3 linked regions of the Duganella dendranthematis genome follow. Each later gene encodes a partner of the first gene's protein in a complex. Links are inferred from orthologs where the notes say so. Each region holds a gene or a part of one and is shown in the gene's direction. Other genes may lie near its edges. The genes, in order: secY, secA and secG.

Region 1 (9,070 bases):
GCTGGCGCGGTGTTCGTCCTACCGTTCGCGGTGTGGTCATGAACCCGGTCGATCACCCGCACGGTGGTGGTGAAGGTAAAACCGCAGCTGGTCGTCACCCTGTTTCGCCATGGGGCCAACAGACCAAGGGTAAGAAGACTCGCAGCAACAAGCGTACTTCTTCGATGATCGTCTCGCGCCGCGGCAAGAAATAAGGATAAATCATGACTCGTTCATTGAAAAAAGGGCCGTTCTGTGACGCCCACCTGGTGAAAAAAGTCGAAGCCGCGCAAGCGACCAAAGACAAAAAGCCAATCAAAACCTGGTCCCGTCGCTCGACCATCATGCCGGACTTCATCGGCCTGACGATCGCTGTGCACAACGGCAAGCTGCACGTGCCAGTGTATGTCTCCGAGAACATGGTTGGTCACAAGCTCGGCGAATTCGCGCTGACCCGCACGTTCAAAGGCCATGCCGCTGACAAGAAGGCGAAGAAATAATGGAAACCAAAGCTATCCTCAAAGGCGTGCGCCTGTCGGACCAAAAGGGCCGTCTGGTTGCTGACCTGATCCGTGGCAAGAAAGTTGACGCCGCGCTGAACATTCTGCAGTTCAGCCCGAAAAAAGGCGCCACCATCATCAAGAAAGTGCTGGAGTCGGCTATCGCCAACGCCGAGCACAACGATGGTGCCGACATCGACGAACTGTTCGTGAAAACGATCTACGTTGAAAAGGGTCCGATCCTGAAGCGCTTCACCGCGCGTGCAAAAGGTCGTGGCGATCGTATCTCGAAACAATCGTGTCACATTTATGTGACCGTAGGCAACTAAGGAGCCAAGATGGGTCAGAAAATTCATCCAACTGGTTTCCGCCTGGCGGTTACCCGTAACTGGGCTTCGCGTTGGTATGCTGGCAATGGCAACTTTGCCGCCATGCTGAACGAAGACTTGAAAGCACGTGCTTACCTGAAAACCAAGCTGAAGAACGCTTCGGTCGGCCGCATCGTCATCGAGCGTCCAGCCAAGAACGCGCGTTTCACCATCTACAGCTCGCGTCCAGGTGTGGTTATCGGTAAAAAAGGCGAAGACATCGAAGTACTGAAGTCGGCGCTGGCGAAGATCATGGGCGTGCCGGTGCACGTCAATATCGAAGAAATCCGCAAGCCGGAAATCGATTCGCAACTGATCGCTGATTCGATCGCGCAACAGCTGGAAAAACGCATCATGTTCCGCCGCGCCATGAAACGCGCGATGCAGAACGCCATGCGTCTGGGCGCCCTGGGCATCAAGATCATGTCCTCGGGTCGTCTGAACGGCATCGAGATCGCCCGTACCGAATGGTATCGCGAAGGCCGTGTGCCACTGCACACCCTGCGCGCTGACATCGACTACGGCACTTCGGAAGCTTCGACCACCTACGGCATTATCGGTGTCAAGGTGTGGGTATACAAAGGTGACCGCGCGCCAAACGGCGATGCACCTGTCATCGATACCCCGCCGGACGAGAAAAAGCCACGTGGCCCACGTCGTGAAGACGGCAAACCAGCTGGCCGTCCGCGTCCAGCCGGTGCTGGTGGCGCCCGCCGCGCTGCCAAGCCAGCCGAGAAAGCAGGAGAATAATCATGCTGCAACCAGCACGCAGAAAGTATCGTAAAGAGCAGAAAGGCCGTAACACCGGCATTTCGCACAGCGCCGGCACCAATGTGTCGTTCGGCGAATTCGGTCTGAAGGCAGTGGCCCGTGGTCGTATCACGGCCCGCCAAATCGAGGCAGCACGTCGCGCCATGACCCGTCACATCAAACGTGGCGGTCGTATCTGGATCCGCGTGTTCCCGGACAAACCGATCTCGAACAAGCCGGCCGAAGTCCGTATGGGTAACGGTAAAGGTAATCCAGAGTACTACGTCGCTGAAATCCGTCCGGGCAAAGTCCTGTACGAAATGGATGGCGTAGGCGAAGAACTGGCGCGCGAAGCATTCCGCCTGGCCGCTGCCAAACTGCCACTGGCGACCACGTTTGTGGTCCGTCAAGTTGGTCAATAACAGGAGTGAACTATGAAAGCATCTGAACTCCGCGGCAAAGACCAGGTAGCTCTGCAAAAAGAGCTGAATGACCTGTTGAAGGCACAATTCGGCCTGCGTATGCAAACCGCGACGCAACAGCTGAGCAACACTTCGCAGCTCAAAAAGGTACGTCGCGATATCGCACGCGTAAAAACGGTATTGAACACGAAGGAAGCAAAATGACCGAGCAAGTAAAGCTGAAGCGTACGCTGATCGGTAAAGTTGTGTCCGACAAGATGGACAAGACCGTTACCGTTCTGATCGAACGTCACGTGAAACACCCTCTGTATGGCAAGATCATCGTCCGTTCGGCAAAGTACCACGCCCACGACGAGACCAACCAGGTGAAAGCCGGTGACACGGTGGAAATCGTGGAAGGTCGTCCGATCTCCAAAACGAAGGCATGGACCGTGACCCGTGTGGTGCAAGCCGCACAAATCGTTTAATTGAAGCGTATGCCGGCCAGACTTCGGTCTGGACGGCATTTTTCAATTAGTTCTTGCAAGCCCGCGAGTTGTATGTAATACTCGTGGGCTTCGTTCATGTAACGCCGCAAAGTGTCTGGCCACAGACGCTGAACCGTGCGGTCAGTATGCAGTACGAAGGTCAAGCACCCAAGCAGTGAGGCCAGCAGGTCTCATTGGCGGGACCAAGACTGACCGTTAGGTCCGCATTGTGTGGATTCTTCGGCTTAAGTTGGGAAAGAGAATATTATGATTCAAACTGAAAGCCGGCTCGAAGTAGCCGACAACACCGGTGCCAAGGAAGTCATGTGCATCAAGGTGTTGGGCGGTTCCAAGCGCCGTTATGCTGGCATTGGCGACGTGATCAAGGTAACCGTTAAGGTTGCTGCGCCACGCGGCCGTGTCAAAAAAGGTGAAATTTATAACGCCGTGGTAGTGCGCACCGCTAAAGGTGTTCGCCGCCAAGACGGTTCCCTGGTGAAGTTCGACGGCAATGCCGCCGTTCTGTTGAACGCCAAGCTGGAACCGATCGGTACCCGTATCTTCGGACCAGTGACGCGCGAGCTGCGCACTGAAAAGTTCATGAAGATCGTGTCCCTGGCACCTGAAGTACTGTAAGGAGTCAGCAATGGATAAGATTCGTAAAAACGACGAAGTCATCGTTCTGGCCGGTAAAGACAAGGGCAAACGCGGTGTCGTTTCGCGTCGCGTAGACGCAGAACACGTTGTGGTTGAAGGCGTCAACGTTGCTAAAAAAGCGACCAAGCCGAACCCAATGACTGGCGTTCAAGGTGGTATCGTCGACAAGACTATGCCGATTCACGTGTCCAACGTTGCATTGTTCAATGCAGCGACTGGCAAGGCAGACCGGGTAGGTTTCAAAGATGTCGACGGCAAAAAAGTCCGCGTCTTCAAATCGTCCGGCGAAGTAGTGAAGGCTTAAGAAATCATGGCACGTCTCCAAGAGTTCTATAAAGAAAAAGTCGTCGCTGACCTGACCGAGAAATTCGGCTACAAGTCGGTGATGGAAGTACCACGTCTGACCAAGATCACCCTGAACATGGGTGTCGGTGAAGCGATTGCTGACAAGAAAGTGCTGGAGCACGCTGTCGGCGACCTGACCAAGATCGCCGGTCAGAAACCAGTGACCACCAAATCGCGTAAGGCAATTGCGGGCTTCAAGATCCGTGAAGGCTACCCGATCGGTACCATGGTCACCCTGCGTGGCGCCCGCATGTACGAGTTCCTCGACCGCTTCATCACCGTGGCCCTGCCGCGCGTGCGTGACTTCCGCGGTGTGAATGGCCGCTCGTTCGATGGTCGTGGCAACTACAACATCGGTGTGAAAGAGCAGATCATCTTCCCGGAAATCGAGTACGACAAGATCGATGCGCTGCGTGGTATGAACATTTCGATCACCACCACCGCTAAGACCGACGACGAAGCGAAAGCTCTGCTCGCCGCCTTCAAATTCCCGTTCAGGAACTAAGAGATCATGGCAAAACTCGCACTGATTAACCGTGAAGCAAAACGCGTGGCCCTGGCGAACAAATTCGCCGGCAAACGCGCCGCGCTCAAGGCCATCATCGATGACCAGTCGAAATCGGAAGAAGAACGTTACGAAGCGCGCCTGAAGCTGCAAGCGCTGCCACGTAACTCGGCTCCGACCCGCCAGCGTAACCGCTGCGCGATCACTGGTCGTCCACGCGGCACCTTCCGTAAATTCGGTCTGGGCCGTATCAAGCTCCGTGAATTCGCCATGCGTGGTGAGATTCCGGGTATGACTAAAGCTAGCTGGTAATAGGAGAATAAGCAATGAGTATGAGCGATCCTATCGCCGATATGCTGACCCGCATTCGTAACGCCCAGGGCGTGCAAAAAACGACCGTGGCCATGCCATCGTCGAAAGTCAAAATTGCGATTGCCAACGTCCTCAAGGACGAGGGTTACATTGAAGATTTCGCAGTCGCTGTAGATGGCGGCAAGTCGGAACTGAAAATCGGTTTGAAATATTATGTCGGCCGTCCCGTCATCGAGCGCCTGGAGCGCGTGTCCCGTCCGGGTCTGCGCGTGTACAAAGGCAAAGACGAGATCCCTTCGGTAATGAATGGTCTGGGTGTGGCGATTGTATCGACCCCACAAGGCGTCATGACCGACCGTAAAGCACGCGCAACCGGTGTCGGCGGCGAAGTGATTTGCTACGTGGCCTAAGGAGTAAGACATGTCCCGAGTAGCTAAAATGCCAATCGCTGTGCCAGCTGGCGCTGATGTCGCCATCTCCGCACAAGCGATCACCGTCAAGGGCCCGCTGGGCGTCCTGACCCAGAACCTGAATGGCCTGGTTAAAGTAGAAAACAACGCTGGTACCCTGAGCTTTGAGCCGTCGAACGACAGCCGCGAAGCCAACGCCATGTCCGGTACGCTGCGCGCACTGGTCAACAACATGGTGAACGGTGTGACCAAGGGCTTCGAGAAAAAGCTGAACCTGGTTGGCGTGGGCTACAAAGCCCAGGCCGCTGGCGACAAGCTGAACCTGTCGCTGGGTTTCTCGCACCCGGTCGTGCACGCCATGCCAGAAGGCGTGACCGTGACCACCGCCACCCCGACCGAGATCGTCATCAAAGGCATCGATCGTCAAAAGGTGGGTCAGGTTGCTGCAGAAGTTCGTGCTTACCGCGCTCCGGAGCCTTACAAAGGCAAGGGCGTCCGTTATTCGGACGAAGTGGTTAAGATCAAAGAAACTAAGAAGAAGTAATTAGGGGCTGACGATGGATAAAAAAGAATCTCGTCTGCGTCGCGGACGTCAAACCCGGATCAAGATCGCACAACTGAAAGTGAACCGCCTGTCGGTGCACCGCACTAACCTGCACATTTATGCGAACCTGATCAGCCCGGAAGCCAAAGTACTGGTTTCGGCATCGACCGTTGAAGCGGAAGTACGCGCTGAACTGGCCGGCCAATCGGGCAAGGGCGGCAACGCCGCTGCCGCCGCACTGGTGGGCAAGCGCGTAGCAGAAAAAGCACTGAAAGCCGGTATCACCGAAGTCGCCTTCGACCGTTCCGGTTTCCGTTATCACGGCCGTGTGAAGGCGCTGGCAGAAGCCGCGCGTGAAGCCGGTCTGAAGTTCTAAGGAACGATCATGGCAAAAATGCAAGCAAAAATGGCAAGCGACAAGCCGGACGACGGCATGCGCGAAAAAATGATCGCGATCAACCGCGTGACCAAAGTGGTCAAGGGTGGTCGTATCATGGGCTTCGCCGCGCTGACCGTAGTAGGTGACGGCGATGGCCGCATCGGCATGGGCAAGGGCAAGTCGAAAGAGGTACCGGTTGGTGTGCAGAAGGCAATGGAAGAAGCCCGTCGCAACCTGATCAAAGTACCGCTGAAAAACGGCACGCTGCACCACACCGTCCTGGGTCGCCACGGCGCCTCGAAAGTAATGATGTCGCCTGCGAAACCAGGTACCGGCGTTATTGCGGGCGGCGCGATGCGCGCAATCTTCGAAGTCATGGGTGTTACCGACGTGGTCGCGAAATCGACCGGTTCGAGCAACCCGTACAACCTGGTTCGCGCCACGCTGGACGGCCTGGCTAAACTGAGCACTCCTGCTGACATCGCTGCGAAACGCGGCAAGTCGGTAGAAGAGATCCTGGGTTAAGGTGAACGACATGACTACGAAAACCGTCAAAGTACAACTGGTCAAGGGCCTGATTGGCACTCGTCAAGATCACCGTGCCACCGTTCGCGGTCTGGGCCTGCGTCGCGTCAACTCGGTTTCCGAGCTGCAAGACACCCCATCCGTACGCGGCATGATCAACAAAGTGTCGTATCTCGTTAAAGTAGTTGCGTAAGCCTTAGGGCTTACTCACGGAGAAATCATGGAACTGAATACCATTCAACCAGCCGATGGCGCTAAGCACTACAAGCGTCGCGTCGGCCGCGGTATCGGCTCTGGCCTGGGTAAAACCGCAGGTCGTGGCCACAAGGGTCAGAAATCGCGTTCGGGCGGCTTCCACAAAGTCGGCTTCGAAGGCGGTCAGATGCCTCTGCAACGTCGTCTGCCTAAGCGCGGTTTCAAGTCGCTCAACGCCACCTTCAAAGCTGAAGTGCGTCTGTCCGACCTGAACCAGCTGGCGGTCGGCGATGTCGACATCCTGGTGCTGAAACAAGCTGGCGTACTGAGCGTGCTGGCACGTGATGTGCGCGTCATTCTGTCCGGCGAGATCACCAAAGCGGTGAACCTCAAAGGCCTGAAAGTGACCGCTGGCGCGAAAGCCGCCATCGAAGCAGCCGGCGGCTCGGTAGCCTGAGCCCCGCGAACAGCTTGATCGGAGCGAAAATTGGCGACTAATCCACAATTGGCTAAAAGTGCAGCAGCTGGTTTCCCCTGGGGCCGGCTCTGGTTCCTGCTTGGCGCATTGGTGGTTTATCGTATCGGCGCTCACATCCCGGTCCCCGGGATCGATCCGGTACAATTAGCCGCGCTGTTCAAGTCGCAAGAGGGTGGCATCCTGGGCATGTTGAACATGTTCAGTGGTGGCGCTCTCGCGCGCTTTACGGTGTTTGCGCTGGGTATCACGCCGTACATCTCGGCCTCGATCATCATGCAGTTGGTGTCGATCGTCTCGCCGCAGATGGAAGCGTTGAAGAAGGAAGGCGAAGCTGGCCGACGCAAGATCACCCAGTACACCCGGTATTTCACGGTGTTGCTGGCGGGGTTCCAGGCGTTGGGCATTGCGGTTGCCTTGGAGTCGCAAGCTGGTCTGGTGCTGGATCCAGGCTATGCATTCCGTTTCGTGACGGTCGTGACGCTGTTGACCGGCACCATGTTCGTGATGTGGTTGGGCGAGCAAATTACCGAGCGTGGTCTCGGTAATGGCATCTCGATCATCATTTTCGCTGGTATCGCGGCCGGTCTGCCGGGCGCACTGGGTGGCCTCGGCCAGTCGGTGAGCAACGGTTCGATCGGTGCCTTGTCGGCGATCATCATCATGATTTTGGTGGTGGCGGTGACGTTCCTGGTGGTGTTTGTGGAACGTGGCCAACGCAAGATTCTGGTCAACTATGCGAAACGCCAGGTGGGTAACAAGATTTACGGTGGACAAACGTCGCACCTGCCATTGAAGTTGAATATGGCCGGCGTGATCCCACCGATCTTCGCTTCGTCGATTATCTTGTTCCCGGCAACGATCGTGGGCTGGTTTACCACGGGCGCCGATACGGCCAACCCGGCGGTCCGGTTCCTGAAAGATTTGGCAGCATCGATGGGGCCAGGCGAGCCCATCCACGCACTGTTGTACGCCATTGCGATCGTGTTTTTCTGTTTCTTCTATACAGCGCTGGTCTTCAACAGCAAGGAAACAGCGGATAACTTGAAGAAGAGCGGGGCCTTTGTGCCAGGGATTCGTCCCGGTGAGCAGACTGCCCGTTACATCGACAAGATCCTGACGCGATTGACACTGGCTGGCGCCATCTACATCACTTTGGTGTGTTTGTTGCCGGAATTCATGCAAGCCGAGTGGAAAGTACCATTCTATTTTGGCGGTACTTCGTTGTTGATTATTGTGGTTGTTACCATGGATTTCATGGCGCAAGTACAAAACTACGTGATGTCGCAGCAATATGAATCGCTGCTGCGCAAAGCAAACTTCAAAGGCGGAATTCCGACGCGATAAGCGCGGTTTCAAACATACCGAATGGCAAAAGACGACGTCATACAGATGCAGGGCGAGATCCTAGAAAATCTCCCTAATGCAACATTTCGAGTAAAGCTGGAAAACGGGCACGTGGTGCTGGGACATATTTCAGGTAAAATGCGGATGAACTATATCCGCATCCTGCCTGGCGATAAGGTGACGGTCGAACTGACACCTTACGACCTGTCCCGCGCCCGCATCGTGTTCCGGACCAAGTAAATTTAGATAATCGAACCTTAGAAGAGAGTTCATAATGAAAGTTAACGCCTCAGTCAAGCGGATCTGCCGCAACTGCAAGATCATCAAGCGCAAAGGCGTTGTTCGCGTAATCTGCGTCGAACCACGTCATAAACAGCGTCAAGGTTAATAACCGTTATTTATCGAGGAATAACGAATGGCACGTATTGCAGGGGTTAATATCCCAAATCACCAGCACACCGTTATCGGCCTGACGGCCATCTACGGTGTAGGCCGCCCACGCGCGAAGTTCATCTGCGCGCAAACGGGTATCGCGACCAATAAAAAGGTCAAAGATCTGGACGACAGCGAACTGGAAAAGCTGCGCGATGAAGTCGGTAAATTCATCGTCGAAGGCGATCTGCGTCGCGAACTGTCCATGAACATCAAGCGTTTGATGGATCTGGGTTGCTACCGTGGTATGCGTCACCGTAAGGGCCTGCCGGTCCGCGGTCAACGCACCCGCACCAATGCACGTACCCGCAAGGGCCCGCGCAAAGCCGCTCAATCGCTCAAGAAATAATCTAGGGAAATCACATGGCTAAGCAACAAAGCAGCGCAGCAGCAGCGCGCGTACGCAAGAAGGTCAAGAAGAACGTCGCGGAAGGTATCGCGCACGTTCACGCTTCCTT
Region 2 (9,585 bases), 690 kb from region 1 along the record:
AGCGACAGCATGGAATCGGGATCGAACGCCAGCTTGACCTTTTGCCGCTTGGCTTCGGCGCCGACATCGATCACCTGGCCGTCATCGAACACGACGCCGACACGCGGCTTGTCATGCTGACCCGGCGCGAAGGTGACCAGGCGCAGGCCCAGCTTGGCCGCCAGCGGCGCAATGGCGCCGATCTGTGGCGCCTCGGTCTCGACCTCGGCCGCAGCCGCCTGCCCCAACACGCCCACCGCTGCACTGGTGGCGCCCAGCTTGAGAAAATTACGACGATTTTCCTGCATGCCTGTCTCCCGATGTGAGTTTCGGATGATTGTATGCGATCTCACGCCACTGCCGATGACCGGCTAGGTCACTTGCTATAATGGCAGCGACGGCGTCCCGCGCCGTGCTGGCTCCGGGCGTCGCCATGATGACGTTCTCTCCATCGGGAGCTTCCTCTGTCCAGTCGTCAAGAAAATCTGCACAGCATCTACGCGATGCTGACTGCGGTTGCCATGTTCTCCTTCATGGACACCAGCATGAAGCTGCTGTCCGCCCATTATCCCGCCATGCAGGTCACGGCGCTACGTTCGCTCAGTTCGCTGCCGCTGCTGTGCGGCTACATGCTGTACCGCGGCGCGTTCAAGACGGTGCTGCGCGTGCGCTGGCCGATGCACGTGTTCCGCGCCGTGCTCGGCATCGCCATGCTGACTACCTTTGCCTACGGCCTGAAGTCGCTGTCGCTGGCCGAGGCGTATTCGATCTTCTTCATCGCGCCGGCGCTGATTACGGCGCTTTCTGTCTGGGTGCTGAAAGAGCACGTGGTGGCCGGGCAGTGGGTGGCGATCGCGGTCGGGCTGCTGGGCGTGCTGGTGGTGCTGCGGCCCGAAGGCACGGGCTTTCTGTCGCTGGGCGGCCTGGCGATTCTGGCGGCGGCGGCCTGCTATGCGGTGTCGGCCATCAGCGCGCGCGTGCTGGCGCGCACCGACAGTACCGAGGCTATGATGTTCTGGCTGCTGACCTTGATGGCGGTCGGCGCGGTGGCGCTGTCGTACAACAGCTGGGTGCCGGTGCGCGCCGAGCATGGCTGGATACTGCTGGCGCTGGCCTTGTCGGGCTTCTTCGGCCAACTGGCCATCACCAAGGCATTTAGCACCGGCAAGGCGTCGATCGTGGCGCCGTTCGAGTACACGGCGCTGGCCTGGGGCGTGGCGATCGACTGGCTGTTGTGGCAGGCGCTGCCGGACGGCTATACGCTGCTCGGCGCCGGCATCATCATCGCCAGCGGCGTCTACCTGGTGCGGCGCGAAGCGGTCCATGTTGAAGCCGAGCATCCTTGACCACAGTTCGCTATAATCGCCTGATGTTAAAACAACGCACTATCAAAGAACTGGTCCGCACCACGGGTGTCGGCCTGCACTCCGGCACCAAGGTCGAACTGACCTTGCGCCCGGCCGCGCCGGATACCGGCATCGTGTTCCGCCGCGTCGACCTCGACCCGATCGTGGAATTCCCGTCGAGCGCGATGGCGGTGGGGGATACCCGCATGGCCTCGGTGCTGGTCAAGGATGGCGCACGCGTCTCCACTGTCGAGCATCTGATGTCGGCCTGCGCCGGGCTCGGGATTGACAATTTGTATATCGAAGTCAGCGCCGAAGAAATTCCGATCATGGATGGCTCGGCGTCGTCCTTCGTATTCTTGTTGCAACAGGCGGGTGTGCTGGAGCAACCGGCGGCCAAGAAGTTCATCCGCGTGCTGAAGCCGGTGGAAATCCGCGAAGGCACGGGCGACAAGGAAAAATGGGCGCGTTTGCTGCCGCATGACGGCTTCAAGCTGGACTTCTTCATCGAGTTCAATCACCCGGCGGTGGACGGCACGCAGCAGCGCGCGCATGTGGATTTCGGCGATGTCTCGTACGTGCACGACGTGGCGCGCGCGCGCACCTTCGGCTTCATGCAGGACGTGGAAATGCTGCGCGGGATCGGCCTGGCGCGCGGCGGCTCGCTGGAAAACGCGATTGTGATGGACGAGTACCGCATCCTGAATTCGGATGGTCTGCGCTATGAAGACGAGTTCGTGCGCCACAAGATCCTCGACGCGATTGGCGACCTGTACCTGGTCGGCCATCCGTTGCTGGCCAGCTACGAGGCGCACAAGTCCGGCCACGCGCTGAACAACCAGCTGCTGCTGGAGTTGCTCAAGCATCCGGACGCCTACGAAATCGTCACCTTCGACAGCAACGACGCCGCGCCGCAATCCTACGTGCGCCAGATGGCGCGTGAGTGGGCACTAACTTAAGTTGTTAGCCGCCGCCGGCGCGGCGGCGCGCCACCATGGCCTTGACGGCGTCGATCAGCTGGCTGTTCTGCGGACTGGCTTCCAATGAGCTGCTGAGCTGATCGAAGGCGTCCACCGCCGCCGGCGGCAGTTCCAGCGCCCGCATCTTTTCCTTGATTTCGACCGCCTTGGTCATCTGCACCTTGAGCTTGACGGCGGCTACCTGCCAGCCGCGCCGCGCCAGCGTGTCTTGCAGCTTGGGCAATTGCTGCTTCAGCTTGGCCGCCAGCGCCGTGGTCGGCAGCGACAGCACCAGCTGGCCGTCCTCGAACGCCAGGATTTCGCAGTGCTTGAACATGGTGGGCAGGCAGGCGGCGCAATCCTTCTGCAGGCGCGCCATGCGTTCGACAGCCGGCAGCAGCGCCGCCATGCGGTCGTTGCGGCGCAGGAAGTCGGTGGCGCCGACGGCAGTGGGGCGTTTGAGCGAGATATTGGAGGAGTTGAAGCGCATGCGGCGAAACATATCACAGATCGCCCACCCACCCTAAAATCCTTACCAGCGGTTAAAATCGGGTTGATTTTGTGACATTGTTCACCTAGCGGCTATTGTTATATAGGCCAATATCCCAATGTACGCCCGGACGCGTGATAAAATCACCGTCTTTTGCCATAGTCCAACTCAGTGCGTCAAGGCGCAGAGCTTTTTTTAACGGCGTTTTTTCAAGAACTCAAGCATGTCTTTTCTGACCAAGATTTTCGGCAGCCGCAATCAGCGCCTGCTCAAGCAATACCAAAAAACGGTACGCGAGATCAATGCGCTCGAACCGGCAATGGAAAAACTGTCGGACGCCGAGCTGCAAGCCAAAACGCCCGCCTTCAAGGCGCGCATCGCCAATGGCGAGACGCTGGACCAGATCCTGCCGGAAGCCTTTGCGGTCTGCCGCGAAGCGTCCAAGCGCGTGATGAAGATGCGTCACTTCGATGTGCAGATGATCGGCGGTATGGTGCTGCATTACGGCAAAATCGCCGAAATGGGCACCGGTGAGGGCAAGACCCTGACCGCGACCCTGCCGGCCTACCTGAATGCGCTGTCCGGCCAGGGCGTGCACATCGTGACCGTCAATGATTACCTGGCGCAGCGCGACGCCGAGACCATGGCCAAGCTGTACAGCTGGCTGGGCCTGACCACCGGCATCAACCTGTCGCAGATGGAGCATGCCACCAAGCAGCAGGCTTACGCTTCGGACATCACCTACGGCACCAACAACGAATTCGGTTTCGACTACCTGCGCGATAACATGGTGTTCGACGCCAAGGACCGCGTGCAGCGCGTGCTGAACTTCGGCATCGTCGATGAAGTCGACTCGATCCTGATCGATGAAGCCCGTACCCCGCTGATCATTTCCGGCCAGGCTGAAAACCACACCGACCTGTACTACAAGATCAACGAGCTGCCTAAGCTGCTGACGCTGCAAGTCGGCGAAGAAACCCCGGACGGCAAGGGCAAGGTCGAGGTGCCAGGCGATTACACCAAGGACGAAAAAGCCCACCAGGTGCTGCTGACCGAAGCCGGTCATGAAAAGGCCGAGCGCATTCTGACCCAGATGGGTCTGCTGCCGGAAGGCGCTTCGCTGTACGACTCGGCCAATATCACGCTGGTGCACCACCTGTACGCGGCGCTGCGCGCACACGCGCTGTACTTCAAGGATCAGCACTATGTGGTGCAGAACAATGAAGTGGTAATCGTCGATGAATTTACCGGCCGTCTGATGACCGGCCGCCGCTGGTCCGACGGTCTGCACCAGGCAGTCGAGGCGAAAGAGGGCGTCAAGATCCAGAACGAGAACCAGACGCTGGCCTCGATCACCTTCCAGAACTACTTCCGCATGTACGCCAAGCTGTCCGGCATGACCGGCACGGCCGATACCGAAGCCTACGAATTCCAGGAAATTTATGGTCTGGAAACCGTGGTGATTCCACCGAACCGTCCATCCGCCCGCAAGGACCGCCAGGACCAGGTGTACAAATCGGCGCAGGAAAAATACAACGCCATGATGCTGGAAATCCGCGAGTGCTACGAGCGCGGCCAGCCAGTGCTGGTGGGGACGACCTCGATTGAAAATTCGGAACTGCTGTCGAGCATCCTGACCGGCGCCGGCCTGCCGCACAATGTGCTGAACGCGAAACAGCACGCCCGCGAAGCGGAGATCATCGCCCAGGCCGGTTCGCCGAAAGCCATCACCATCGCCACCAACATGGCCGGTCGTGGTACCGACATCGTGCTGGGTGGTAACGTTGAAAAACAAATCCAGTTCATCGAAGCCAATCCGGACCTGAGCGACGCCGACAAAGCCGCCCAGGCCCAGGCGCTGCGCGACGGCTGGCAAGCGCTGCACGAACAAGTGGTGGCCGCTGGCGGTCTGCATATCGTCGGCACCGAGCGCCACGAATCGCGCCGCGTCGACAATCAGCTGCGTGGCCGTGCCGCCCGTCAGGGTGACCCCGGCATGTCCCGCTTCTTCCTGTCGCTGGACGATCCGCTTCTGCGCATCTTCGCCGGTGACCGCGTGCGCGCCGTCATGGACCGCCTGAAGATGCCAGAAGGCGAACCGATCGAGGCGGGCATCGTCAGCCGTTCGATCGAGTCCGCACAGCGCAAGGTTGAGGCACGCAACTTCGATATCCGTAAGCAACTGCTGGAATACGATGACGTCGCCAACGACCAGCGTAAAGTGATTTACCAGCAGCGCAACGAGTTGCTGGAAGCGGTCGATATTTCGGAACTGATCCAGTCGCTGCGTCACGGCGCCTTTACCGACCTGGTGCGCGAATACGTGCCGGCGGAATCGGTGGAAGAACAGTGGAACCTGAAAGGCCTGCAGGCAGCCCTGGCTGCCGAATGGCAGATCGACTTGCCGCTGGTGTCGATGGTGGAAGCCGAGCCTAACCTGAACGACGACGAGATCCTGGAACGCGTGATCGCGGCTGCCGATGCGCTGTATCAGTCGAAGATCGACATCGTCGGCAAGGAATCGTTCGGCGGCTTCGAGCGCAATGTGATGCTGCAATCGGTGGACTCGCACTGGCGTGAGCATCTGGCGGCGCTGGATCACCTGCGTCAGGGTATCCACCTGCGCGGCTATGCGCAGAAGAATCCGAAGCAGGAATACAAGCGCGAAGCGTTCGAACTGTTCGGCCAGATGCTGGAAATGATCAAGAACGAAGTGGTCAAGCTGATCATGACCGTGCGCATCCAGTCGCGTGAGGAGATCGACGCGGCGGAAGCGGCGATGCAGCAGTCGCACGTGGAAAACGTCAGCTACCAGCACGCCGCCTTCGACCCGAGCGCGGCGCCGGAAGATCTGCTGGCGCCACCGCAATACGCCGGTCTGCCGCCGGAACTGCAAAACCTGAGCGGCGAGCAGCTGATGGAACTGGGCCTGAAGGTCGGCCGCAACGATCCATGCCCATGCGGTAGTGGCAAGAAGTACAAAGCCTGCCACGGCAAGCTGGCGTAACAAGCCGGACTGTTAGACAATAAACCCGTAACGCTGAAAAGCTTTACGGGTTTTTTATTTGGCAAGATATCGGAGGCGCGTCATGCAGCAGACTTTGGATGCGGATATCGCGACGATCGCGAAGATCAGCGCGGTGCCGACGATACTCGAAGCGGTGGCCGAGCTGACCGGGCTGGGCTTCGTCGGCATCGCGCGGGTGACGCCGACGTCGTGGCATGCCTGCGCCGTGCTGGATAAACTCGGTTACGGACTGGAACCGGGCAGCGAACTGGATATCAGCACCACGCTGTGCCAGGAAGTGCAACATACGCATTGCGCGGTCATCATCGATTCGGTCAGCGAAAGCGAGCAATACCGCGACCACCATACGCCCCGGATCTATGGTTTCGAGAGCTATTTCTCGATTCCCCTGTACCGCCCCAGCGGCGAATATTTTGGCTCCCTGTGCGGACTGCACCGGGAGAAAGCCGAGCTCAACAAGACAGCCACGCGCAATACGCTGATGCTGTTTGCCGACCTGATCAGCCGTCAGCTGGCCAGCGAAGTGGTGCTGGACGAGGCGCAGGCCGCCCTCAGCGACGAGATGAAGACCGCCAAGTTGCGCGAGCAGTTTATCGCCATGCTGGGTCACGACATCCGCACGCCGTTGAGCACCATCATGAACGGCACCGAAATCCTGCGTCTGCGCGCGCCGGAATCGCTGAAGCCGCTGTTGGACACCATGCACCGCAGCAGCCACCGCATCGCGTCGCTGATTGATGACGTTACTGATTTTGCGCGCGGGCGCATGGGCGGCGGCATCTCGCTCAACCTGCGCCACGAGAGTCATCTGGAAACCTCGCTGCAGCAGGCGATTGCTGAGCTGCAAAGCGTGTTCCCGCAACGCCAGATTGTCGCCGAGCTGCCGCAGGGTATTGCGCTGTTCTGCGATGCGCCGCGCCTGGTGCAGCTGTTGTCCAATCTGTTGAAGAACGCGATCATCCACGGCAGCCCGGCGGCGCCGGTGCAGGTGGAGGTGCAGCAAGCCAACGGCATGTTTGAGCTATCGGTGCGCAACAGTGGGCCGGCCATTCCGGAGGAGAAGCAGGCGCAGCTGTTCAAGCCGTTCTGGCGTTCGGACAATGCGACCGGTGGACAAGGCCTCGGACTGGGTCTGTTCATCGCCTCGGAGATCGCCATTTCGCACGGCGGCGTGCTGGAAGTGATTTCGACCGACAACGCCACCACTTTTACTTACCGTGCCCGCATCGCCGGCCCGGTGCAGGCGTAATTCTCTTACTGGGCCGGCTTCTTGTCGTCCGCCAGGATGCCGTAGCCGGAAACGCGCCATACGCCATCCTTCTCGCGCACAGTGGTCACGCTTTCGCGGACGTTGTGGTTGTTCTCGTAGTCGGCAACATACTCAAAGGTGATGGTGGCCGGCTTGACGGTGGCTGACTTGTAGCTACGGCCTTTCAGCGTGCCGAGCGGCAGATGGACGGTAGTGGCCAGCAGGTTCCAGGCGAGCTTGGGCATATCCTTGCGCACGCTTTCGGCGCCGCTGTTCCAGGCGGCGGAATACTCTTCCGCATCCATCAGCTTCATGAAACGCTCGGTAGCGGCACGCGCATCGCTCACCTCCTTGGCGCCCTGGGCGAACACGCCGCCGCTGGCCAACAGCATGGCAGCCAGCACAAGGGAAGACATTTTCTTCATCATTAAATCTCCGGGTAAATGGACTCAGTACATCCTAAGCTGGATTGCCCGGACAAGTCATCCGCATGCGATGAACTGCAAAAAATGGCGACCCAACTGTAGGGTTCGCAGGGATTTTGTATTGCGTCAAGGCGGTCCAATGGCGCTCGGTGATACTGGCCGGATGCCAAACGCCGCCCCATCCGCTCGCTATGACTCGCCTTGGAAGGCGGCGTTGACGCATGCTTTCCGGGCCTTCATGCGCTTCTTTTTCCCCGTGCTGAGTGCCGAGATCGATTGGACCAAGCGGCCGCGCTTCCGTGACAAGGAACTGGCCGGGATCAATCTTGGCGGCAAGCCAGATGGTCTTGTGGCTGACAAGCTGGTGGAAGTGGCGCTCCTTGACGGCCGGATACAGTGGGTGCTGGTCCATGTGGAAGTGCAGGCACAGCGCGATGCGACGCTGGCACGACGCGTGCTCGACTACAACTACCGAATTTTCACGCAATATGCGCAGCCGGTCGCCAGCCTGGTATTGCTGGCGGATGACGATCCGCGCTGGCTTCCGCGTGCATTCCATAATGAGGTGCTTGGCACGGTGATGGGTATCTCTTTCGCCAGTGCCAAGCTAATGTCCTATGCGGCCCGTACTGAGGAATTGCTCGCATCGCACAATCCGTTTGCCTGGATTACATTGGCCCACCTGCGCACGCAGCAGGCCCGGCATGATCCTGCTCAGCTCTATGCAGCCAAGTGGCAGTTGACCAAGCTTCTGTATCAACATGGGTGGCGCAAACAGCGCATAATTGTGCTGTTCAAAGTAATCGACTGGATGATGGCCTTGCCTGAACTGCATCAGGAGCGTTATTGGCGGGCTCTTCTTAAGCTGGAAAAGGAGCGGAAGATGGAATGGATCAGCCCACTGGAACAGGCTTTCATCGACAAAGGCTGGCGCAAAGGCCTGAAGAAAGGCCTTGAGCAAGGCATGGAGAGAGGGCGCGAACAAGGCCTGGAACAAGGCTTGGAACAAGGGATTGAGCAGGGCTTGGCGCTGGGCCGCAAGGAAGGCGCGTTGGCGCTGCTTGAGCGGCAGCTCACACGCCGTTTCGGCGCGTTGCCTAAAACTGTGCGGAGCAAGCTGGCTAAAGCCACGCTGGAGCAATTGGAAGCCTGGAGCGATGCGCTACCGGAATCGCAATCGCTGAAACAGGTGTTCGACTAAGTAACCCCGGATAACTTATTTATTCTCCCGCTGCGGCGCCACGCGCGGCAGCAGCATGCGGATGGTGGTGCCGGCGCCCAGCGATGAGTCAATGCTGATGCGCCCGCCCAGCACGCCGGTGACGATGTTGTAGACGATGTTCATGCCCAACCCGGTGCCGCCCTGGCCCATCTTGGTGGTGAAGAAAGGATCGAATACGCGCTTGAGCACGTCGTCGCTCATGCCGCTGCCGTTATCGCTGAACGCCAGCGCGATGCTGTCGCCTTCCAGCCGCTCGGCGCTGACGGTGATGGCGGCGCCGTGGCGCTGTTCAAACGCGTGCGTCAGTGCATTGGTGATCAGGTTGTTGAGGATCTGGTACAGGCCGCCCGGATACGAATCCAGCACCAGCCCGGCCGGAATCTGCAGCGTCACTTCGCACGGCACCCGGCGCAGGCGTGGCATGTAGGTGGCGATGGTGTCCTGCACCGCCGCCAGCAGGTCGAACGCGCGCCGCTGGTCATTGGTCTGGTCGACCGCGATCTGCTTGAACGACGCGATCAGCTCGGCCGCCTTGTGCAGCGAACCGGAAATCAAGGTGCTGGCGGTGCACACCTCGTCCAGGTGCGCGGTCAGCTGCGAACGGCGCAGGTTGCCGGCGCTGACCTGCTGTTCAAAGTCCAGCACGCGGTCGTGCAGCGCGGTAGAGGCCAGCAGGCTGTTGCCGATCGGCGTATTCAGCTCATGCGCGATGCCGGCCACCAGCGAACCCAGCGACGCCATTTTTTCCGACGACAGCAGCTCATGCTGCGTATGGCGCAGCGTTTGCAGCGTGGCGTTCAGCTCGCCGTTGGCGCGTTCCAGCGCGGCCGAGCGTTCGCGCACCCGGCTTTCCAGCGAGACGTTGAGATCCTTCAGTTCGCGCTTGG
Region 3 (9,109 bases), 2.6 Mb from region 1 along the record:
CCCGTTCACGTGGGACCGGCTGACGCCGCAGGCGCTGTCGCTGGCCGTGGTGCTGGTGCTGTGCCTGCTGGTGGTGCGCTCGATCACGCGGCCGCTGGCGGCCTTGTCGGATGCGGCGGCGGCCTTCGGCCAGGGGCAGGACGAGGAGACCCGGCCATTGCCGGAGACCGGCAGCCGCGAGTTCATCAACACGGCGCGCGCATTCAGCGCCATGCGCGAGCGCATCCACCGTTACATCGAGGACCGCGAACGGCTGTTCATTTCGATTTCGCATGACCTGCGTACGCCGATCACCCGCCTCAAGCTGCGCTCCGAGTTGCTGGACGACGAGGCGCTGCGCAACGAGTTCGAAGAAGACCTCGACGAGCTGGACATGATGGTCAAAGGCGCGCTGCAATGCGTGAAGGACAGCGACATCCACGAGAATCCGGCCGAGATCAAGCTCGACGCCATGGTCGGCCGGCTGGTGCGCAGCGCGCAACTGGCCGGGCACGTGGTGGCGTGGCAGCCCGAGGGACTGACGGTGCGCGCCAAGCCGCTGGCGCTGAAGCGCGCGCTGGGCAACCTGCTGGACAACGCACTGTTCTACGGTCAGCGCGCCGAGATCCGTGCCTACGCCGCGCCGGGAACGGTGACCATCGCCGTACGCGACCATGGTCCCGGCGTGCCGGACGACGCCTTTGCCAGCTTGTTCGATCCGTATGTGCGGCTGGCCCACGGTCGCGAGCAGAACGACGGCGGCATGGGGCTGGGATTGGGCATCGCGCGCGGCATCATCGAAGCGCAGGGCGGCGAGCTGATACTGGAGAACCATCCGGAAGGCGGCCTGAACGCCATGATCCGGCTGCCGGCTTGATTCATCATCTGAGGGAAAGGGCGGTTCAATGAAGACACAGCATCAACGTTCGCAAGCAATCGACGTGTTGCGCGGCCTGACGGTTGCGCTGATGATCATGGTGAACATGCCGGGTTCGCCGGAAACAAGCTATGCCCCATTCCTGCACGCCGCCTGGCATGGGCTGACGCTGACCGACCTGGTGTTCCCGACCTTTATGTTCGTGGTAGGCACCGCGCTGGCCTTCACGCTGCAAAAGTACGAGGGCATGGGCGAGGCGGCGGTGCTGAAGAAAATCTTCACCCGCACTGCGCTGATCTTCCTGTGCGGTTTTCTGATGTATTGGTTCCCGTTCATCAGCCTGGAGCACGGCGTCTCGCTGATTCCGCTCTCCGGCACACGCATCTTCGGTGTATTGCAGCGCATCGCACTGGGCTACTGTGCCGCGTCGCTGATCCTGCATTACAGCGGCGAGAGGGGCGCGCTGCTGTTTGCGGTGCTGGCGCTGTTCGGCTATTGGGCGGTGATGGCCGGGTTTGGCGACTACACACTGGCTGGCAATGCGCAGCGCAAGCTGGATCTGCTGGTGCTGGGCGAAGCACATATGTACCACGGCGAGGGCATCGCCTTCGATCCGGAAGGGATACTCAGCACGCTGCCGTCCATCGTTAACGTGCTGGCCGGCTATTTTGCCGGACGGCTGGTGCGGCGGCTGGGCGCCAGCTACGAGACCATTGCCAGGTTGATGCTGGCTGGCGCAGTGCTGGCGGCGGTGGCGCTGAGCTGGAGCAGCGTGTTCCCGCTGAATAAAAAGCTGTGGACCAGTTCCTACGCGCTGATCGCGATCGCGATTGACCTCGGCGCACTGGCGCTGCTGCTGTACGTGATCGATCTGCGCGGGCAGCGCAGCTGGACTTATTTCTTTGAAGTCTTTGGCCGCAACACACTATTCATCTACCTGTTCAGCGAGTTGCTGGCGACGCTGTTCTTCATCAACCAGATTGATGGCCGGTCGATATTCGACTGGATTTATCAACATCTGTTCCGGCCATGGGCCGGCATTTACAACGGTACGCTGCTGTGGGCGCTGACCTATATGCTCGGCTGCTGGCTGGTCGGCTACGCGCTGGACCGCAGGAAAATCTACATCAAGCTGTAACGCGCCATCGCCTCCATTCGTCGTCCAGTGCCCGTTTTGTGCAGTTCGTCGCATTCCGGACTGGTGGCGCGGCTGAGCATATTATGCTTATGATAGCTGCAACAACATCTGAGGAATTCTACAATGAAGAAGCTTTTCCGGTTCGGCCTGCTGTTTGCCGCGTTCTGTGCCCTGTTCAGCCGTGCCAGCGCCGCCGATGAGGTCACTGAAACGCGCACGATTACGGTCGACGCCCGCGTGGTGCGAGTCATGATCGAAGGCGTGATCGACGTCAAGTTGCGCCAGGGCGACATGCCGTCGCTGAAGGTTACCGGCGAAAAGCGCTATATGGACAAGCTGACGGCGTCGCAGACGGGCGACACCTTGCATCTGGAAAGCGAAGGGCGTGGCATCAAGGTGGGCCGCGGCACCACCCGCGCCGAACTGATCCTGCCTAACCTGCGCCAGGTGGTGTCGGAAGGCGTCGGCACCACCGATATCAACGGGTTTAGCGGCGACAAGCTGGAATTGAGCATGGACGGCGCCGGCAGCATGAAGGTGGTGGCCGATTACCGCGCGCTGAAGGCCAGCCTGGGCGGCGTCGGCAGCATGAATCTGTGGATCAGCGAGAACGACGAGGCCGACCTGGACCTGCGCGGCGCCGGCTACATCACGCTGGGCGGCCGCAGCAAATTGCTGAAAGCCAACCTCGGTGGCGTCGGCAGCCTGAATGCGCAGCAGTTCCAGGCGGACACGGTCGATATCGACCTCAGTGGCCTGGGCAACGCCACGGTCAACGCCAAAACCAATGCAACGCTGAACTTGAGCGGCCTGGGATCGGTCATTGTGTATGGCAAGCCGCTGAATCGCAATGTCAGCGTGGATGGCCTGGGCAAGGTCAGCTGGAAGTAAAACACACCTATATATAACGCGATATGAAAAAATTCATACTAGCGATGGTCATCGCTTTGGGCTGGCAGTCAGCCGCGATGGCCGGATTCGCCGAAGGGGCGACTGCGTACAACAACAAAAATTACGCAGTGGCGTTGAAAGAAATACGGCCATTGGCTCAGGCCGGCAACGCGGATGCCGAGCATCTGCTGGGCTTGATGTATTACATGGGCCGCGGCGTGCCGCAGGATTACAAGGCGGCGCTGGAGTGGCATCGCAAGGCGGCGCTCAAGGGCAAGGCCGACGCGCAATATGTGGTGGGCGCCATGTATTACACCGGCAATGCGGTGATCCAGGATCACAAGCAGGCGGTGGGCTGGTTCCGCAAGGCGGCCGAGCAGGGCCATGTGCAGGCGCAGCAGGTGCTGGGGCTGATGTACCGGTATCACATGGGCGGCGTGCCGCAGGACAATGTGATTGCCTATATGTTATGGAACCTGGCGGCGGCCAACGGCTCGGCCAATGCGGCCGAGCAGCGCGCGCAGGTGGTCAAGACCATGACCCAGGAGCAGGTCGAGGAAGGGCAGGCGCTGTCGGCGGCGTGGAAGGTCAATACGCCGCTTCCTCAGAAGTCGCGCACGGGCGGCGGCTGACACCCCCAGGCGAAGAGGGGTCTGGCCCCATACGGGGCCAGACCCCTCAGCGAATCGCCGTGCGGGGTAAAATCGTGCTTTCCTTGAAAGGTTCCCCATGCGCGCGATTGAAATCACCCAGCCCGGCCCGGCCGATGTCCTGAAACTGTGCGAACGCCCGATGCCAGTGGTCAAGGCCGGCGAGGTGCTGATTAAGGTCCACGCGGCCGGCGTCAACCGCCCCGACGTGTTCCAGCGCCAGGGTAATTACGCGCCGCCACCGGGCGCTTCCGACATCCCCGGCCTGGAAGTGGCCGGCGAGATCGTCGACGGCGATCTGGACTACACCACCCTTGATATCGGCGACCATGTCTGCGCTTTGGTGCAGGGCGGCGGCTATGCCGAGTACGTTGTTGCGCCAATACAGCAGGTTTTACCGGTGCCGAAAGGCTGGTCCATGCTGGAAGCGGCTTCAATTCCGGAAAATTACTTCACAGTCTGGAGCAACGTTTTTGACCGTGCCCATCTGACCGCCGGCGAGACTTTATTGGTGCAGGGCGGCAGCTCCGGCATCGGCGTCACCGCCATCCAGTTGGCCACTGCCATGGGCCATCGGGTGTTCGCCACCGCCGGTTCCGACGACAAGGTGGCGGCCTGCATGAAGCTGGGCGCCGAGCGCGGCATCAACTACAAAACCGAGGACTTCGCCACCGTCATCAAGTCGCTGACCAATGACCGCGGCGTTGACGTGATTCTCGACATGGTGGCCGGAGACTACCTGCCACGCGAGGTTTCCTGCCTGGCGGACGACGGCCGCCTGGCCATCATCGCCACCCTGGGCGGTGGCAAAGCGACGCTGGACATGGCCCAGGTGCTGCGCCGCCGGCTGACCATCACCGGCTCCACGCTGCGCCCGCGGTCGGCCGAATTCAAGGGCGCGATCGCCAAAAAGCTGAAAGACCGGGTGTGGCCGATGCTGGCCGAGCGCAAGATCAAGCCGGTGATCCACACCGTGTTCCCGCTGGAACAGGCCGCCGCAGCCCACGCGCTGATGGAGAGTAGTTCTCACGTCGGAAAAATCATGTTGCAAGTGATCTAAATGGGGATTTCGTTGTAAAATGCGTAGTAAATTTACGGTTTTGGTTAGCCGGGGATGTCCTTTGCCTGTTTGACCCCGCCTTTTTCGGCGCGGTACAATGGCGAGTTATTCATCTTTAGGCTAGCTATGCGTCACAAACTCGTTATCGGTAACTGGAAAATGAACGGCAACCGCGCCGCCAACACGGCTCTGTTGTCCGGCATCGTTGCCGGCTTAAACGACTTTGGCGCGGATTGCGCGGTGTGCGTGCCGGCGCCGTACCTGGCGCAGTGCCAGGCTGAGCTGGCGGGAACGCCGGTCGCGTGGGGCGGACAAGATGTCTCCATCCACGCCGACGGCGCCTATACTGGAGAAGTGTCGGCAGCAATGCTGCGGGACTTCGGCGCCACGTACGTGCTGTGCGGCCACTCCGAGCGCCGCGCCTATCACCACGAGAGCAATGAGCTGGTGGCGCAGAAGACCGTGGCGGCGTTGGCTGCCGGTCTGACGCCGGTGGTGTGCGTGGGCGAATCGCTGGCCCAGCGCGAAGCGGGGCAGACCGAGGATGTGATCTGCGGCCAGTTGCAGGCGGTGCTGGATGCGCTGCCGGCGGACGATGTGGCGAAAATCATACTGGCCTACGAGCCGGTGTGGGCGATCGGCACCGGCCAGACCGCCACGCCGCAAATTGCGCAAGACGCCCATGGCTTCCTGCGCAACTGTGTGGCCAGCAAGAATGCGGCAGCAGCCGCCACCGTGCAAATCCTGTACGGCGGCAGCATGAAGCCGGAGAATGCCAAAGAATTAATGGCGCAGCCGGATATCGACGGCGGCCTGATCGGCGGTGCAGCTTTAAAGTCGACTGATTTTCTCGGGATTATTCAGGCGGTTTAAACGCAACGCTGTAGCGGTAAAACTGAAGTAGAAACAAAACGATACAAAACTTTTAATTTGGAATGGAATAACATGAGCTCCTTGTTCAATCTGGTTATCATCGTGCAGGTCGTTTCGGCCATCGCCATTATCGGCCTGGTGCTGCTGCAGCACGGCAAAGGCGCCGACATGGGCGCGGCCTTCGGCTCGGGCGCATCGGGTAGCCTGTTCGGCGCCACCGGCTCCTCCAACTTCATGTCGAAGTCGACCGGCGTCGCTGCTGCCATCTTCTTCGTCGCCACGCTGGCGCTGTCGTACATCACCACCCACCAGACCAACAATGTCAGTGGCGGCGTGATGGATAAGCTGCCGGCCGTCACCGCCCCGGCGCCAGCCCCGACCAACACGATTCCTGCGACGCCAGCGGCCCAAACGGCGCCGGCGGCATCGGCGCCCGCCGCACCTGCAGCACCGGCGCCAGCAAACTCCATCCCAAAGTAATATAATTGTGTAGTTAATTAGGCGCAGTTGATAATTTTTTAAGTTGTTTGCACATTGTTTTGGCAGTATCGTAGCGAAAATCTTTTGTGCATCAAAATAGTTAAAGATTTATCGTTTTTCTTCTTGTTTTGACGCAATACGGATTAACAACCGCGTGAAAAAGAAGTAAAATAACGGCCTTATGCCGACGTGGTGAAATTGGTAGACACGCTATCTTGAGGGGGTAGTGGCGCAAGCTGTACGAGTTCGAGTCTCGTCGTCGGCACCAGAAAATATAGGCCAGCAAGGGTGGTACCAAGCTGGCTTTTTTACGAGGATGTGTCGTTCGATCCTGGTCAGAGCAGTTTTACGATTGGGGCGAACGTTAAGCGCACCGCAGAACAGCGCGATGTGTCCTTTAAACTGATCGTTCAACATAAGCTCATCTAATCGTGAACCTCGAAAATTATCTCCCCGTCCTGTTGTTCATCCTCGTCGGTCTCGGCGTAGGTATCGCTCCCCAAGTGCTGGGCCACATTCTCGGCCCGAAAAAGCCTGATGCAGCCAAGCTGTCCCCGTATGAGTGCGGCTTCGAAGCTTTCGAAGATGCGCGCATGAAATTCGACGTGCGTTACTACCTCGTCGCGATTCTCTTTATTTTGTTCGATCTGGAAACGGCATTCTTCTTCCCGTGGGGCGTCTCCATGCGCGAACTGGGCTGGCAGGGCTTCGTTACGATGATGGTGTTCATCGCCGAATTCGTGGTCGGTTTTTGGTATATCTGGAAGAAAGGTGCCCTTGATTGGGAATAAGCCATGGCTATTGAAGGCGTATTAAACGAAGGTTTCATCACCACCTCGGCCGACAAGCTGATCAACTGGGCGCGTACGGGTTCGATGTTCCCGATGACGTTCGGTCTGGCCTGCTGTGCGGTCGAAATGATGCACGTGGGCGCAGCCCGTTACGACATGGACCGCTTCGGCGTGGTGTTCCGTCCATCGCCACGTCAGTCCGACGTGATGATCGTGGCCGGCACGCTGTGCAACAAGATGGCCCCGGCACTGCGCAAGGTCTACGACCAGATGCCGGAGCCGCGCTGGGTGATCTCGATGGGTTCCTGCGCCAACGGCGGCGGCTACTACCACTACTCTTACTCCGTCGTGCGCGGCTGCGATCGCATCGTGCCGGTCGACGTGTATGTGCCGGGCTGTCCGCCAACCGCTGAAGCCCTGCTGTACGGCATCATGCAGTTGCAGAACAAGATCAAGCGCACCAACACGATCGCACGCTAATGGGGGCGCTACACACAATGACTACTCATCTGGAAAAACTCCAAACCGCCCTCGGCACTGCCCTGGGCGATCGCGTTACTACCATCGTTGCACTGGGCGAAATCACGCTGGAAGTGAAGGGCGCCGATTACTACGCCGTCATGCAACTCCTGCGTGACAATGCCGAACTCGGCTTCGACACCGCGATCGACCTGTGCGGCGTGGATTACCTGAACTATGGCGACGGTATCTGGGAAGGCCAGCGCTTCGCCGCGGTGGTGCACCTGCTGTCGGTCAAGCACAACTGGCGCGTGCGCGTGCGCGCGTTCTGCGCCGACGACGACATGCCGCTGCTGCCGTCGATCACGCCGCTGTGGCGCGCGATGAACTGGTACGAGCGCGAAGCGTTCGACATGTTCGGCATCCTGTTCGAGAACCACAACGACCTGCGCCGCATCCTGACCGACTACGGCTTCATCGGCCACCCGTTCCGCAAGGACTTCCCGGTGTCGGGCTACGTCGAAATGCGCTACGACCCAGAGCAGAAGCGCGTGGTCTACCAGCCGGTCACCATCGAGCCGCGTGAAAACGTGCCGCGTGTGATCCGCGAAGAAAACTACGGGATTAAATAATGGCTGAGATTAAGAACTACACCCTGAACTTTGGCCCGCAACACCCGGCCGCCCACGGCGTGCTGCGCCTGGTGCTGGAGCTGGACGGCGAAGTGATCCAGCGCGCCGACCCGCACATCGGCCTGCTGCACCGCGGCACCGAGAAGCTGGCCGAGCAAAAGACCTACCTGCAGTCGGTGCCGTATATGGACCGCCTGGATTACGTGTCGATGATGTGCAACGAGCACGCCTACGTCATGGCCATCGAAAAACTGATGGGCATCGAAGTACCGCTGCGCGCGCAATACATCCGCGTGATGTTCGACGAGATCACCCGCATCCTGAACCACCTGATGTGGCTGGGCGCGCACGCGCTGGACGTCGGCGCCATGGGCCCGTTCCTGTACTGCTTCCGCGACCGCGAAGACCTGTTCGACTGCTACGAAGCGGTGTCGGGCGCGCGCATGCACGCGGCCTACTACCGTCCGGGCGGCGTCTACCGCGACCTGCCGGACGCGATGCCGCAGCACAAGCCATCGATCATCCGTTCGGCCAAGGCCATCGACAACCTGAACAAGGACCGTCAAGGCTCGATGCTGGACTTCATCGAAGCGTTCACCGCGCGTTTCCCGACCTATGTCGACGAATACGAAACGCTGCTGACCGACAACCGTATCTGGAAACAGCGGACCGTCGGCATCGGCGTGGTGTCGCCGGAAGATGCGAAAGCGATGGGCTTCACCGGCGCCATGCTGCGCGGTTCGGGCATCCAGTGGGATCTGCGCAAGCACCAGCCGTACGAAGTGTACGACCTGATGGACTTCGACATTCCGATCGGCACCAACGGCGACTGCTACGACCGTTACCTGGTGCGCGTGGAAGAGTTGCGCCAGTCGAACCGCATCATCAAACAGTGCGTCGAGTGGCTGCGCAACAATCCGGGTCCCGTCATGACCAGCAACCGTAAAGTTGCGCCACCAGGCCGCGTGGACATGAAGACCAATATGGAATCGCTGATCCACCACTTCAAGCTGTTTACCGAAGGCTTCCACGTGCCGCCAGGCGAAGCCTACTGCGCAGTGGAACACCCGAAAGGCGAGTTCGGCGTCTACCTGATGTCCGACGGCGCCAACAAGCCATACCGCGTGAAACTGCGCGCTCCAGACTACGCACACTTGCAGTCGCTGGATGAAATGGCGCGTGGCCACATGATTGCCGACGCCGTGACCATTATTGGCACGCAGGACATCGTGTTCGGCAGTATTGACCGCTAAGTGCGAGAGGCAAAAAGTATGTTGTT

Evidence for each region.
Region 2: the proteins of secY (region 1) and secA are in contact, whole or in part, in a crystal structure (PDB 3DIN), measured with the Thermotoga maritima proteins. The link is inferred for Duganella dendranthematis from one-to-one orthologs. Residues at the interface, in WP_004081795.1 of Thermotoga maritima: Glu108, Gly109, Glu110, Glu111, Ala236, Glu237, Arg238, Arg239, Ile240, Thr241, Ile242, Gln243, Tyr244, Ala245, Arg246, Arg247, Val248, Thr249, Gly250, Arg251, Arg252, Val253, Tyr254, Gly256, Ala257, Ser258, Thr259, Tyr260, Leu261, Pro262; in WP_004082002.1 of Thermotoga maritima: Glu261, Ala262, Arg263, Lys300, Ala301, Arg302, Thr303, Ile304, Ile305, Leu323, Tyr324, Asp325, Pro326, Val329, Ser330, Tyr333, Ile336, Lys340, Phe345, Val349, Glu363, Phe364, Tyr374, Ser375, Gly376, Gly377, Glu393, Ile395, Thr482, Ser483.
Region 3: secY (region 1) and secG share a complex: the UniProt entries of both Escherichia coli proteins name them as parts of the sec protein translocase complex. The link is inferred for Duganella dendranthematis from one-to-one orthologs.

The regions. Positions count from the first base shown.
Region 1 is NZ_CP051684.1:2,896,674-2,905,743, forward strand. The notes cover bases 6,219-9,012. They hold secY (preprotein translocase subunit SecY), read left to right. Parts: upstream 6,219-6,845; coding sequence 6,846-8,180; downstream 8,181-9,012. Other genes in these bases: rpmD (50S ribosomal protein L30), read left to right, coding at 6,219-6,356; rplO (50S ribosomal protein L15), read left to right, coding at 6,384-6,815; infA (translation initiation factor IF-1), read left to right, coding at 8,202-8,420; rpmJ (50S ribosomal protein L36), read left to right, coding at 8,455-8,568; rpsM (30S ribosomal protein S13), read left to right, coding at 8,596-8,961. Outside these bases: rplB (50S ribosomal protein L2), read left to right, coding at 1-194; rpsS (30S ribosomal protein S19), read left to right, coding at 204-479; rplV (50S ribosomal protein L22), read left to right, coding at 476-808; rpsC (30S ribosomal protein S3), read left to right, coding at 818-1,597; rplP (50S ribosomal protein L16), read left to right, coding at 1,600-2,019; rpmC (50S ribosomal protein L29), read left to right, coding at 2,032-2,223; rpsQ (30S ribosomal protein S17), read left to right, coding at 2,220-2,486; rplN (50S ribosomal protein L14), read left to right, coding at 2,754-3,122; rplX (50S ribosomal protein L24), read left to right, coding at 3,133-3,447; rplE (50S ribosomal protein L5), read left to right, coding at 3,454-3,993; rpsN (30S ribosomal protein S14), read left to right, coding at 4,000-4,305; rpsH (30S ribosomal protein S8), read left to right, coding at 4,320-4,715; rplF (50S ribosomal protein L6), read left to right, coding at 4,726-5,259; rplR (50S ribosomal protein L18), read left to right, coding at 5,273-5,635; rpsE (30S ribosomal protein S5), read left to right, coding at 5,645-6,163; more of rpmD, read left to right, coding at 6,174-6,218; more of rpsK, read left to right, coding at 9,013-9,070. UniProt on the Escherichia coli protein: The central subunit of the protein translocation channel SecYEG. Consists of two halves formed by TMs 1-5 and 6-10.
Region 2 is NZ_CP051684.1:3,593,213-3,602,797, forward strand. The notes cover bases 2,673-5,981. They hold secA (preprotein translocase subunit SecA), read left to right. Parts: upstream 2,673-2,997; coding sequence 2,998-5,781; downstream 5,782-5,981. Other genes in these bases: HH213_RS16420 (DciA family protein), read right to left, coding at 2,673-2,774; HH213_RS16430 (sensor histidine kinase), read left to right, coding at 5,864-5,981. Outside these bases: HH213_RS16405 (fumarylacetoacetate hydrolase family protein), read right to left, coding at 1-287; HH213_RS16410 (DMT family transporter), read left to right, coding at 483-1,325; lpxC (UDP-3-O-acyl-N-acetylglucosamine deacetylase), read left to right, coding at 1,349-2,284; more of HH213_RS16420, read right to left, coding at 2,289-2,672; more of HH213_RS16430, read left to right, coding at 5,982-7,051; HH213_RS16435 (DUF4019 domain-containing protein), read right to left, coding at 7,057-7,479; HH213_RS16440 (DUF4351 domain-containing protein), read left to right, coding at 7,616-8,677; HH213_RS16445 (ATP-binding protein), read right to left, coding at 8,693-9,585. UniProt on the Escherichia coli protein: Required for protein export, interacts with the SecYEG preprotein conducting channel.
Region 3 is NZ_CP051684.1:313,527-322,635, reverse strand. What follows is about bases 4,412-7,244. They hold secG (preprotein translocase subunit SecG), read left to right. Parts: upstream 4,412-5,540; coding sequence 5,541-5,948; downstream 5,949-7,244. Other genes in these bases: HH213_RS01555 (NADH-quinone oxidoreductase subunit C), read left to right, coding at 7,237-7,244; HH213_RS01560 (NuoB/complex I 20 kDa subunit family protein), read left to right, coding at 6,743-7,219; HH213_RS01565 (NADH-quinone oxidoreductase subunit A), read left to right, coding at 6,380-6,739; tpiA (triose-phosphate isomerase), read left to right, coding at 4,722-5,468; HH213_RS01585 (NAD(P)H-quinone oxidoreductase), read left to right, coding at 4,412-4,595. Also shown: HH213_RS01605 (sensor histidine kinase), read left to right, coding at 1-856; HH213_RS01600 (acyltransferase family protein), read left to right, coding at 885-1,994; HH213_RS01595 (GIN domain-containing protein), read left to right, coding at 2,118-2,885; HH213_RS01590 (tetratricopeptide repeat protein), read left to right, coding at 2,909-3,517; more of HH213_RS01585, read left to right, coding at 3,615-4,411; more of HH213_RS01555, read left to right, coding at 7,245-7,830; HH213_RS01550 (NADH-quinone oxidoreductase subunit D), read left to right, coding at 7,830-9,083; NADH-quinone oxidoreductase subunit NuoE, read left to right, coding at 9,102-9,109. UniProt on the Escherichia coli protein: Subunit of the protein translocation channel SecYEG. Overexpression of some hybrid proteins has been thought to jam the protein secretion apparatus resulting in cell death; while this may be true it also results in FtsH-mediated degradation of SecY.